DNA from 2 places in the Microbacterium sp. zg.B48 genome. Region 1 is predicted to be linked to the other one. Evidence: predicted binding sites of a transcription regulator. Region 1 holds the regulator's gene; the other holds the start of a gene.
What was found. Region 1 encodes HspR, which represses chaperone genes until heat shock. Its sites were predicted from a motif close to AAGTTGAGTCNNNNNGACTCAACTT; they were not measured.

Region 1 (4,733 bases):
GTATTCGATCGACAAGCTGATCAAGGACAACGACGACAAGCTGCCCACCGACGTCAAGACCGAGGTGCAGGCCGACGTGGACGCGCTCAAGGCCGCGCTGGCCGGCGAGGACGACGACGCGGTCAAGACCGCGTTCGACAAGCTGAACCAGAGCCAGGGCAAGCTGGGCGAGGCCATCTACGCGTCCGGTCAGGCTTCGCAGTCCGCTCCGGATGCCGGGGCCGATGCTTCGGCCGGCGCCGGCTCCGCGGACGGGGCCGCCTCATCCGATGAGGATGTGATCGACGCCGAGGTCGTCGACGACGAGGACGAAGAGAAGAAGTAGCCATGACGGACAAGAACTTCGAAGAGCACAGCGCTGATCGCGAGCCTGCCGACGAGGTTCGACCGGACGAGGAGGGGTCGGAGGCGCAGGTCTCCGGCCCCGATTCGCAGCCGGGCGGATCCGACGAGGGCTGGACGGTCGAGGACATCCTGAACGCCGCGCAGACCGTCGATGCCGCGTCCGAGGACGCCGGTGCCGCCGACCCGGATGCGCCCCTGATGGTCGACCTCAAGCGGCTGCAGGCCGAGTACGCCAACTATCGTCGGCGCACCGAGGACCAGCGCGAGCGCGAGATCGAACGAGCCAGGGGCGAGGCCGTGAAGGGTCTCCTGCCGGTGCTCGATGATTTCGACCGCGCCGACAAGCACGGCGATCTGGTCGAGGGCAGCCCCCTCGCGGCGATCGGCGACAAGGTGCGCGCGCTGGCCGAGAAGCTGGGTGCCGTCGCGTACGGCGTCGTCGGAGAACCCTTCGACCCGCAGCAGCACGAGGCGATCTTCCAGGCGCCGACACCGGGGACCACCGAGCCGACGATCCTCGAGGTCGTCGAAGTCGGCTACCGCCTGGGTTCGGTCGAACTGCGGCCCGCGAAGGTGGTCGTCGCGGTGCCGGCCGAGTAAGCAGGAGGATCACTGGATGGCCAGTCAAGACTGGTTCGACAAGGACTTCTACAAGGTCCTGGGTGTCGATAAGAGCGTCAGCGAGGCCGACCTGAAGAAGACCTACCGCAAGCTCGCGCGCACGTACCACCCCGACTCCAATCAGGGTGACGCGAAGGCGGAGGCCAAGTTCAAAGAGGTCAGCGAGGCGTACTCGGTGCTCTCCGACCCGGAACAGCGCAAGGAGTACGACCAGATCCGGGCGATGGGCTCGGGGGCTCGTTTCACGGCGGGCGATCAGCCCGGCGGGTTCGAGGACGTCTTCAGCATGTTCGGGCAGGGCCGTGGCGCCCGCCAGGCGGCGCCGGAGGACTTCGACGACATCTTCAGCATGTTCAACCAGCAGCAGGGCGGCGGTTTCGGCTCCGGTCGGTTCGGCCAGCCCTCGGGCGGATTCCGCGGGTACGGCGGCCCGCGCCGGGGCGCCGACGTGACCGCCCGCACGACGATCGATTTCATCACCGCGACCCGCGGCGAGACGATCACGCTGCAGGGCGAGGACGGCAAGCCGTTCAAGGTGAAGATCCCCGCCGGCGTCGCGGACGGCCAGAAGATTCGCCTGCGCGGGCGGGGGCGTCCGTCCCCGGACGGCGGCGAGTCCGGTGACATCGTCGTTCAGGTGGCGGTGCGACCGCACCCGGTGTTCACCCGGGAGGGGCTCAACCTCCGGGTCACCGTGCCGGTGACCTTCACCGAGGCTGCGCTCGGCGCGACGATCGAGGTGCCCACCCTCGGCGGCGATCCCGTGAAGCTGCGCGTTGCGCCCGGCACCCCATCGGGCCGGGTGCTGCGTGTGAAAGGCCGCGGCGTGCAGACCGGGAAAGGCACCGGAGACCTCCTGGCCGAGGTGCAGGTCGCGGTGCCGTCGCATCTGGACGAGGCGGCCCGCGAGGCGCTTCAGCGGTTCCACGATCTGGAGCCGAAAGAGAACCCTCGCTCGGACCTGATGTCGAAGGCGCGCGGATAGCCCGCAGGGGCTGAGCAACGAGATCCAGTGAGAGACGGGATGAGGTGAGAGGGATGGCTGACCGAGAGATCGATGAGGACGCCCCGATCTTCGCGATCGCCGTCGCCGCCGAACTCGCCGGCATGCACCCGCAGACTCTGCGGCAGTATGACCGGCTCGGCCTGGTGGTTCCGGCCCGCACGCGGGGCGGATCGCGCCGCTATTCCACGCGGCATGTGGAGCAGCTGCGCGAAGTCGCCCGTCTCTCCTCCGACGGCATGAGCCTGCCGGCGATCGCCCGCATCATCGAGCTCGAAGATCGCGTCCGCGAACTGCACCATCGGGTCAACGATCTCGAGGCTCGCATGCGCGCCGAACTGGAGAACCGCCCCGGTGCGCGCGTCTTCGCCGCCGGGGCCACAGGGTCGGTGATCACGCTGCGTCAGGGCCGACGGGTGCGGCGTGCGACCGACATCGTGGTCTGGCGACCGCGCCTGGCACTGGAGAACGCGCCGGACGCGCCGGACGCGCCGGACGGGACGCCGGAAGAGGCGGTGGGCGCGCGCGGCGGAGTCGGCGCAGCCGAGACCCAGGGCTGAGTCCGGCGCGCTCCGGAGCGGCTTGGCGGCGGAGGCGGGAGCGAGCACACTGTCGGTATGCCCACTCTGGCCGATGTGCGCACGATCGCGCTGGGCTTTCCGGAGACGTTCGAGAAGGTGGACGGCCATCGCGGCGGCGCGGGCTGGCGCACCGCGGACGGCCTGTTCGTCTGGGAACGCGGTCCCAGCAAAGCCGACCTCGCCGCGCTGGCGGAGCTGGGCAGGTCCTGGCCGGAGGGCGCCGTCGTGGGGGTGCGCACGGACGGGCTGGAGGGCAAGGAGGCGCTGCTCGGCGCGTACCCCGATGTCTTCTTCACCATCCCGCATTTCGACGGCTACCCGGCCGTCCTGGTCCGCCTGGACATCATCACGCGGGACTTCCTGCGCGAGGTGATCACCGACTCGTGGCTTCTGAAGGCGCCCAAGCGGCTGTCCCGGGGCTGGCTGGCAGAGCACGAGTGACGCGGGGGCGCAGTGCGGTCGCCGCCGCGCCGCGCGGGATCCGGCATCCCGCCGGTGCCGGTTCTAAAGTTCGGGCATGACCGAGGAGCGGTGGCGGCAGCTGACCTACTGGCCGCTTCTGGTCTCCTCGGTGATCTTCATCGTGGTGTACTCCTGGCAGGTGATCGCCGACCTTCAGGGCACCGCCTATCTGGTCGCACGCGTGTTCATCCTGCTGACGTGGGTGAGTTTCGCCGTCGACTACACCGTGCGGCTGGGGCTGGCTCACCCGCGCGGTCCGTGGTTCCGCAGGCACATCTTCGACCTTCTGGTCGTCGTCCTTCCGGTCCTCAAGCCGCTGCGCCTGCTCAAGGCGCTCACCCTCGTCCACATGCTGCAGCAGACCGCGGGCACCGCGCTGCGCAGTCGCATCGCGATCTACGGGTCCGGTGCGGCTGCCGTGCTCATCTGGGTCGCGGCCCTGGCCGAGCTCGAAGCGGAGCGCGGAGCGGCCGGCGCCAACATCGAGACCTTCGGCGATGCGATCTGGTGGGCGTTCGTCACCGTCACGACCGTCGGCTACGGCGACTTCTATCCGGTCACCCCGTGGGGCCGCACGATCGCGGTGCTGCTGATGTGCGGAGGCGTCGCGCTGGTGGGTGTGGTGACGGCGACGCTGGCGTCCTGGGTGCTGGAGCGGGCGGCCATCGGCCGGGACGCCGACGAGCCGGCCACCCGTGGACAGCTGCGCGATGTGGCGCACAAGATCGACGACATCAGCGCTCGCCTGCCACGCCCGCCCGCCGAGAACGCGGACGCACGATGAGCGATTCCGGCCGGGTCCCCCCGCCCGCGATGGCGCCCTCCCTGCGGCTTCTGCTCGGCTTGGCCGCAGCGGTGATCGCGCTCGCCGGCCTGTTCTTCGCCCGCGAGCTGGTCGGCCCGCTCGTGCTGGCCGGCGTCATCGTGATCATCTGCCACCCGGTCCGGCACGGGCTGGAGCGCCACCGCTGGCCGCGCTGGCTGGCCACGACCGCCGTGATCGGCCTGGCCTACCTGATCCTGGCCGTCCTCGGGGTGCTGCTGTTCTTCGCGGGCACGCAGTTCGTCCGACTCGTCGGCGACTACACCGACCAGCTGCGCGACGCGGCCGGCGGCTTCGTCGACTGGCTCGGAACGGTGGGCCTGAGCGATGAGGCCTCGGATGCCGCGGCATCCGTCTTCGAGCCGTCGAGCATCGTGTCGGCGGTGACATCCGTGGGCGGAACGGCGGTAGGGATCCTCACCGCGATGTTCTTCGTCCTGGCGTATGTGATCTTCATGGCCGTCGACGGGGCCCGCTACAGCCGAGCCGAGGCGGCCTTCGGCACCGCCGCGACGCCCGTGGTCCATCGCATCCGGCTCTTCAACTCCGGCGTACGCCGCTACTACGTCGTCAACGCCACCTTCGGGGCTCTGGTCGCGGTCCTCGACGGACTGGCGCTGTGGGCGATCGGGGTCCCGGCACCGGTGGTGTGGGCGATCCTCGCGTTCGTGACCAACTTCATCCCCAACATCGGCTTCGTCATCGGCCTGATCCCGCCCGCACTGCTGGCCCTGGTCGTCGGCGGCTGGCCGCTGATGCTCGTCGTGATCGCGATCTACAGCGTGGTCAACGTCGTGCTGCAGGTCCTGGTGCAGCCGAAGTTCGTCAGCGACGCGGTGGATCTCACCCTCACGCTGAGCTTCTTCTCGGTCATCTTCTGGACCTTCATCATCGGCCC
Region 2 (4,733 bases), on a different contig from region 1:
TCGCCGAGCTCCTTCTTCGCGACCAGCGTGCTGCGCTCGAGGGTGAACGGATCGCCACTCCCGTTCATCGTCAGCCCCAGTTCCACCGCCCCGGACTTGAGGTCGAGCATGATGGAGTCGGGGGCCGGTGCGCCGCCGAATCCGGGGATCTCCGGGACCGGCCGCAGGCGCACGCGGACCTGCGTGGTGTAATTCCCGATCGCTTTGCCCGACCGCAGCACGAATGGCACGCCGCGCCACCGTGCGGTGTCCACCTCGAGCGTCACCTGCGCGAGCGTCTCGGTCTTCAGCGCCGGGTCCACACCCGGTTCGTCCGTATAAGAAGGCAGCGAACGATCGCCCACCTTGCCGGCCGTATAGCGTGCTCGGTGGCTGGAGGCAGCCGGGTCGTCGCCCCAGACGTGTGTCGCGCGCAGGATCTGGGCCGCGTTCGATCGCAGTTCCACTTCGTTCAGCCGCGGTGGCTGCTCCATCGCAATGAGCGCGAGCACCTCGAGCAGGTGGCTCTGCAGCATGTCGATCAGCGCACCGGCGCGGTCGTAGTAGCCGCCGCGTCCCTCCAGGCCCAGCAGCTCGTCGTACACGATCTCGATGCGCTCGATGCGGCGGCCGTTCCACACCGACTCGAAGAACTGATTCGCGAAACGCAGTCCGAGGATGTTGAGCACCATGGACATCCCGAGGAAGTGATCGATGCGGAACACCTGCTCTTCCGGCACGAGTTGCGCGATGAGGCGGTTCAGAGCGCGGGCAGAAGTCAGATCCGTGCCGAACGGCTTCTCGAGGGCGAGCCGGGTGCCTGCGGGGAGGTCGAGCTGCCGCAGGGCCGCGCACACGCGGGCGGTGACGGCCGGCGGCAGGGCGAAGTAGATGATCGGCGTGTGGTCGCACGCCTGGATCAGGAGGCGCAGCTGTTCGGGGTCGGTGACGTCGGCGGTGATGTACCGTGCCGACTCGAGATACCGGTCGGCGTTCTGTGGATCGGTGACCTGTCCGAAGCTGTCTCGGATCAGCTGCCGCCACTGCTCGTCGGTGCGTTCCTCCTGCGCGGCGCCGAGCACCTGCACGTCGTAGTCGTGCGCGGACAGCAGGCTCGCCAGCCCCGGAAGCAGCAGACGCTTGGTCAGGTCGCCGCCGGCTCCCAGGATCAGGATGCTGACGCTCTCCGGCACATTGCGCTTGGTCACAAGCCGAGGGTAGGTCGCGCTCGTCTGACGCAACGCCCCCTGGTGCGCACGCGCCGCCGGTGCTAGTTCCGCGCGCTCTGCTCGTTCTCGCTGGGGGTCATCCACGTCCGGCGCACGGTTGTCCTGCCGCCTGCTCCGGGCGTACCGTGTCGGGCATGCAGCCGAAGGCGCGGGCAGCCGCGGTCGTGATCGCCACCGCCGCGGCGGCCGTAGGGCTCGCCGCCCTGCGGCGGCGGCGACGTGCCGCCGAGTACCAGTACGACTACGGTCTGTCCGCGGCGCACGCCCGCACCGCCGCGGTCTCGGGTCGGTCACCCGGCGGGGAACGGCCGTGAGCGGAGACGAGGAACAGCCGCCCACACCGCCCGTCACGCATCCGCCCGCGAACGAGAAGACGCCACCGATCACGCGCCCGCCCGCTGCGCCCGCCGAGCCGCGGCCGGCCGCGGCGCCGGGCATCACCCGCGCCGCGCTGATCTGGATCGGGGTGGCGGTCATCGCGCTGTCGTTCGTGGCGTCTTTCCTGGGTGCAACGCTCGCACGCTCGGCCGAGTCCGCGCCGACCACGGAGCCCATCACCACGCCCACGGCGACGAGCGAACCCAGCACGGACGAGTATGAGGACGCGCTCGAGGAGATCCTCCCGGCAGGTGCCGCAGTCCGCGCCGGGTCTGGCGTCCCGGCCGCCGGCAAGGGCTACGAGGGCGAGGTCTACATCGACATCTCCACCGCCGATCTCTATCTGTTCCAGGACGGGGAGTGGGTGAAGGTCGGCAACATCCGCGCCGCGGCGGCTGAGCACCTCACCGGCCAGACCGGTCCCGAGGGCGCGGCCGGCGAGACCGGCTCTCCGGGCGAGGCAGGTGCGCCAGGTGCGCCAGGCACCCAGATCTCCCTCGGCGTCGGCACACCGGCGAATGATGCGTGCGAGACCGACGGGGACATCTTCATCGACACCGAAGTCGTCGCGTTCTACCAGTGCACGGCCGGCGCGTGGATACGCTTCGGGCCGTCCGCGGGCGTGGCGCCCGCCCCGCTGCCCACCCCGACCACCGACCCCGGGTCGGACGGCTGATCGATCACGTCTGCGGCGGCATCCGACGGGGAACGCCGCCCCGGGAGTGGGCACTCCTCCTGCGACCAGGACCATGGGGGACGCCCACGATCGCGTGCCGATCCTGGACTCGTTCTCGGATTGAGGCGACTCAGTCCGCCTCGGCCGCGGCCTCGAGGATTGCTCGCCAGTTCGCCGGCACCCGATCGGCGGGACCGGGGACGGTCTGGCTCAGCGGGTGGCTCTCCGGCGGCGCGAGCCGCGGACCGCGCGCGTATTCGTTGGCCACGTAGTCCCAGAACCAGTCCTCACCGGGTTCGAAGCTGCGGATGATGCGGTGCCCCGTGGCGCGGAAATGCTCTGTCGCGTGCTTGTTCAGGGAGTCGTCGCAACAGCCGATGTGCCCGCACAGCGCGCAACGGCGCAGATGCACCCACCACGAGCCGGTCTCGTCGCATTCCAGGCAGCCATCGCCGCTGGGCGGAACGCTCGGATCGATGTAGTCCGACAGTTCGGTCATGATTGCTCCTCGCCGGAGGATGTGGCCTTCCCGCGATGCTACCGAGAGACGGACGACAGCGTGTGCGAAAGCGAACCGCCCCGCGGATGCTGGGAATACCCTCGGCGCTAGATCGTTTAAGTTGATACGAGTTGGCTCAAGTACCTAAACTTGACACAGCAAGACTCAAGTTTCATCAGGAGAGATTCCAGAGACAATGCCCCAAGACTTCACACCCCAGGATGCCGAAAACGGCTCGAGTGCGTTCGACGAGTTCCTTGCGCGCTACCTCGATGGTGAGCGCGCCCGCGCGTCGCGGTCCATCGACCTGACACGCTTCCTGAGCCTGCGCACACAGCAGTTCCTGCAGCAGGCCGGCGCCTTCGCGCTGGAGCGCGGCCAGCGTGAGCTGGACGCCCTGCACGTGCTGCGCATCCTCGTGAGCGAATCGCCCGCCAAGGACGCGGTGCAGCGCATCGGCGCCGACCCGGCCGCGATCGCGCGCGCCGCCGAGCAGCGCCTGCCGCAGTCATCCGACCCGGCCGACGTCGAAGGCGCCGTGATCACCCCGTCCGTGCAGCGCGCGCTCTTCCACGCCTTCCAGGTGGCGCGCTCCTCCGGCTCGACCTACGTCGACCCCGAGCACCTCTTCTTCGCGCTCGTCCTCGGCCAGGACGCCCCGGCGGGGCAGATCCTCGCCCAGGCCGGCGTCACGGCGGACGCGCTGCTTCAGGGCGCGCGCCAGACCGTGTCTCCCACCGGCGAGCCGGTGACCGAGCAGGGTCAGGATGCCGCGGCCTCCCAGACGCCCATGCTCGACAAGTTCGGCACCGACCTGACCGCGCGTGCGCGCGCGGGTTCGCTGGACCCCGTGATCGGCCGCGAGGACGAGATCGAGCAGACCATCGAGATCCTCAGCCGGCGCACGAAGAACAACCCCGTGCTGGTCGGCGAGGCCGGTGTGGGCAAGACCGCGATCGTCGAGGGCCTCGCCCAGGCCATCGTCGCCGAGGCGGTGCCCGAGCAGTTGCGTGACAAGCGCGTGATCTCCCTCGACCTGCCCGCCATGCTGGCCGGTACCCGGTACCGCGGCGACTTCGAAGAGCGCCTGACCGCCACGATGGACGAGGTCTCCAGCCTGGCCGGCGAGCTCATCCTCTTCATCGACGAGGTGCACACCGTCGTCGGTGCCGGCGGCGGCGGCGAGGGTGCGATGGATGCCGGAAACATCCTCAAGCCCCGCCTGGCCCGCGGTGATCTGCACCTGGTCGGTGCGACCACCCTCAAGGAGTACCGGGTCATCGAGAAGGACCCGGCACTGGAGCGCCGGTTCCAGCCGGTCCGCGTCGCGGAACCGAGCCGGGAGGATGCCGTGCTGATCCTGCGCGGACTGCGGCCCGCCTATGAGCAGCACCACGCGGTCACGTACACGGATGACGCTCTGCGCGCGGCCGTCGAGCTGAGCGACCGCTACGTCTCCGACCGCGTCCTGCCGGACAAGGCCATCGACCTGATCGACCAGGCCGGCGCGCGTCTGCGCCTCCGGCTGGGCGTCAAGGTGGATGTCTCGGCACTGATGGCCCGGCTCGCCGAGCTGGAGGCGGACAAGAACGCCGCCGTCGGAGCGGAGAAGTACGAAGAGGCATCCCGCATCCGCGACCAGATCGCGGAGGTCCAGGAGCGTCTGAACCAGGCCACCTCGCAGCCCGCCCCGACCGCGGTCGTGGACGAGCCGGAGATCGCCGCCGTGATCAGCCGCGCCACCGGCATTCCGGTTCAGCGGCTCACCGAGACCGACCGCGAGCGCCTCGCCGCCCTCGAGGACGAGCTGCACGCGCGGGTGATCGGCCAGGATGACGCGGTCACCGCGGTCGCCAAGGCCGTGCGTCGCAACCGCACCGGCATGGGCGACTCGCGCCGGCCGGTCGGATCGTTCCTGTTCCTCGGCCCCACCGGCGTCGGCAAGACCGAGCTGGCCAAGGCCCTGGCCGCG

Region 2: a site for HspR is predicted at 2,909-2,933, ahead of NQ152_RS02600 (ATP-dependent Clp protease ATP-binding subunit). Genes of this name have one in related genera too.

What each region holds. Positions count from the first base shown of each region.
Region 1 is NZ_JANJFE010000005.1:193,757-198,489, forward strand. It holds gene dnaK (molecular chaperone DnaK) at 1-325, shown strand, start outside; gene NQ152_RS04905 (nucleotide exchange factor GrpE) at 328-945, shown strand; gene NQ152_RS04910 (DnaJ C-terminal domain-containing protein) at 962-1,951, shown strand; gene NQ152_RS04915 (heat shock protein transcriptional repressor HspR) at 2,005-2,529, shown strand; gene NQ152_RS04920 (MmcQ/YjbR family DNA-binding protein) at 2,587-2,991, shown strand; gene NQ152_RS04925 (potassium channel family protein) at 3,068-3,796, shown strand; gene NQ152_RS04930 (AI-2E family transporter) at 3,793-4,733, shown strand, end outside.
Region 2 is NZ_JANJFE010000003.1:159,926-164,658, reverse strand. It holds gene NQ152_RS02620 (glucose-6-phosphate dehydrogenase) at 1-1,187, opposite strand, end outside; gene NQ152_RS02615 (hypothetical protein) at 1,343-1,522, shown strand; gene NQ152_RS02610 (hypothetical protein) at 1,519-2,262, shown strand; gene NQ152_RS02605 (UBP-type zinc finger domain-containing protein) at 2,393-2,761, opposite strand; gene NQ152_RS02600 (ATP-dependent Clp protease ATP-binding subunit) at 2,958-4,733, shown strand, end outside.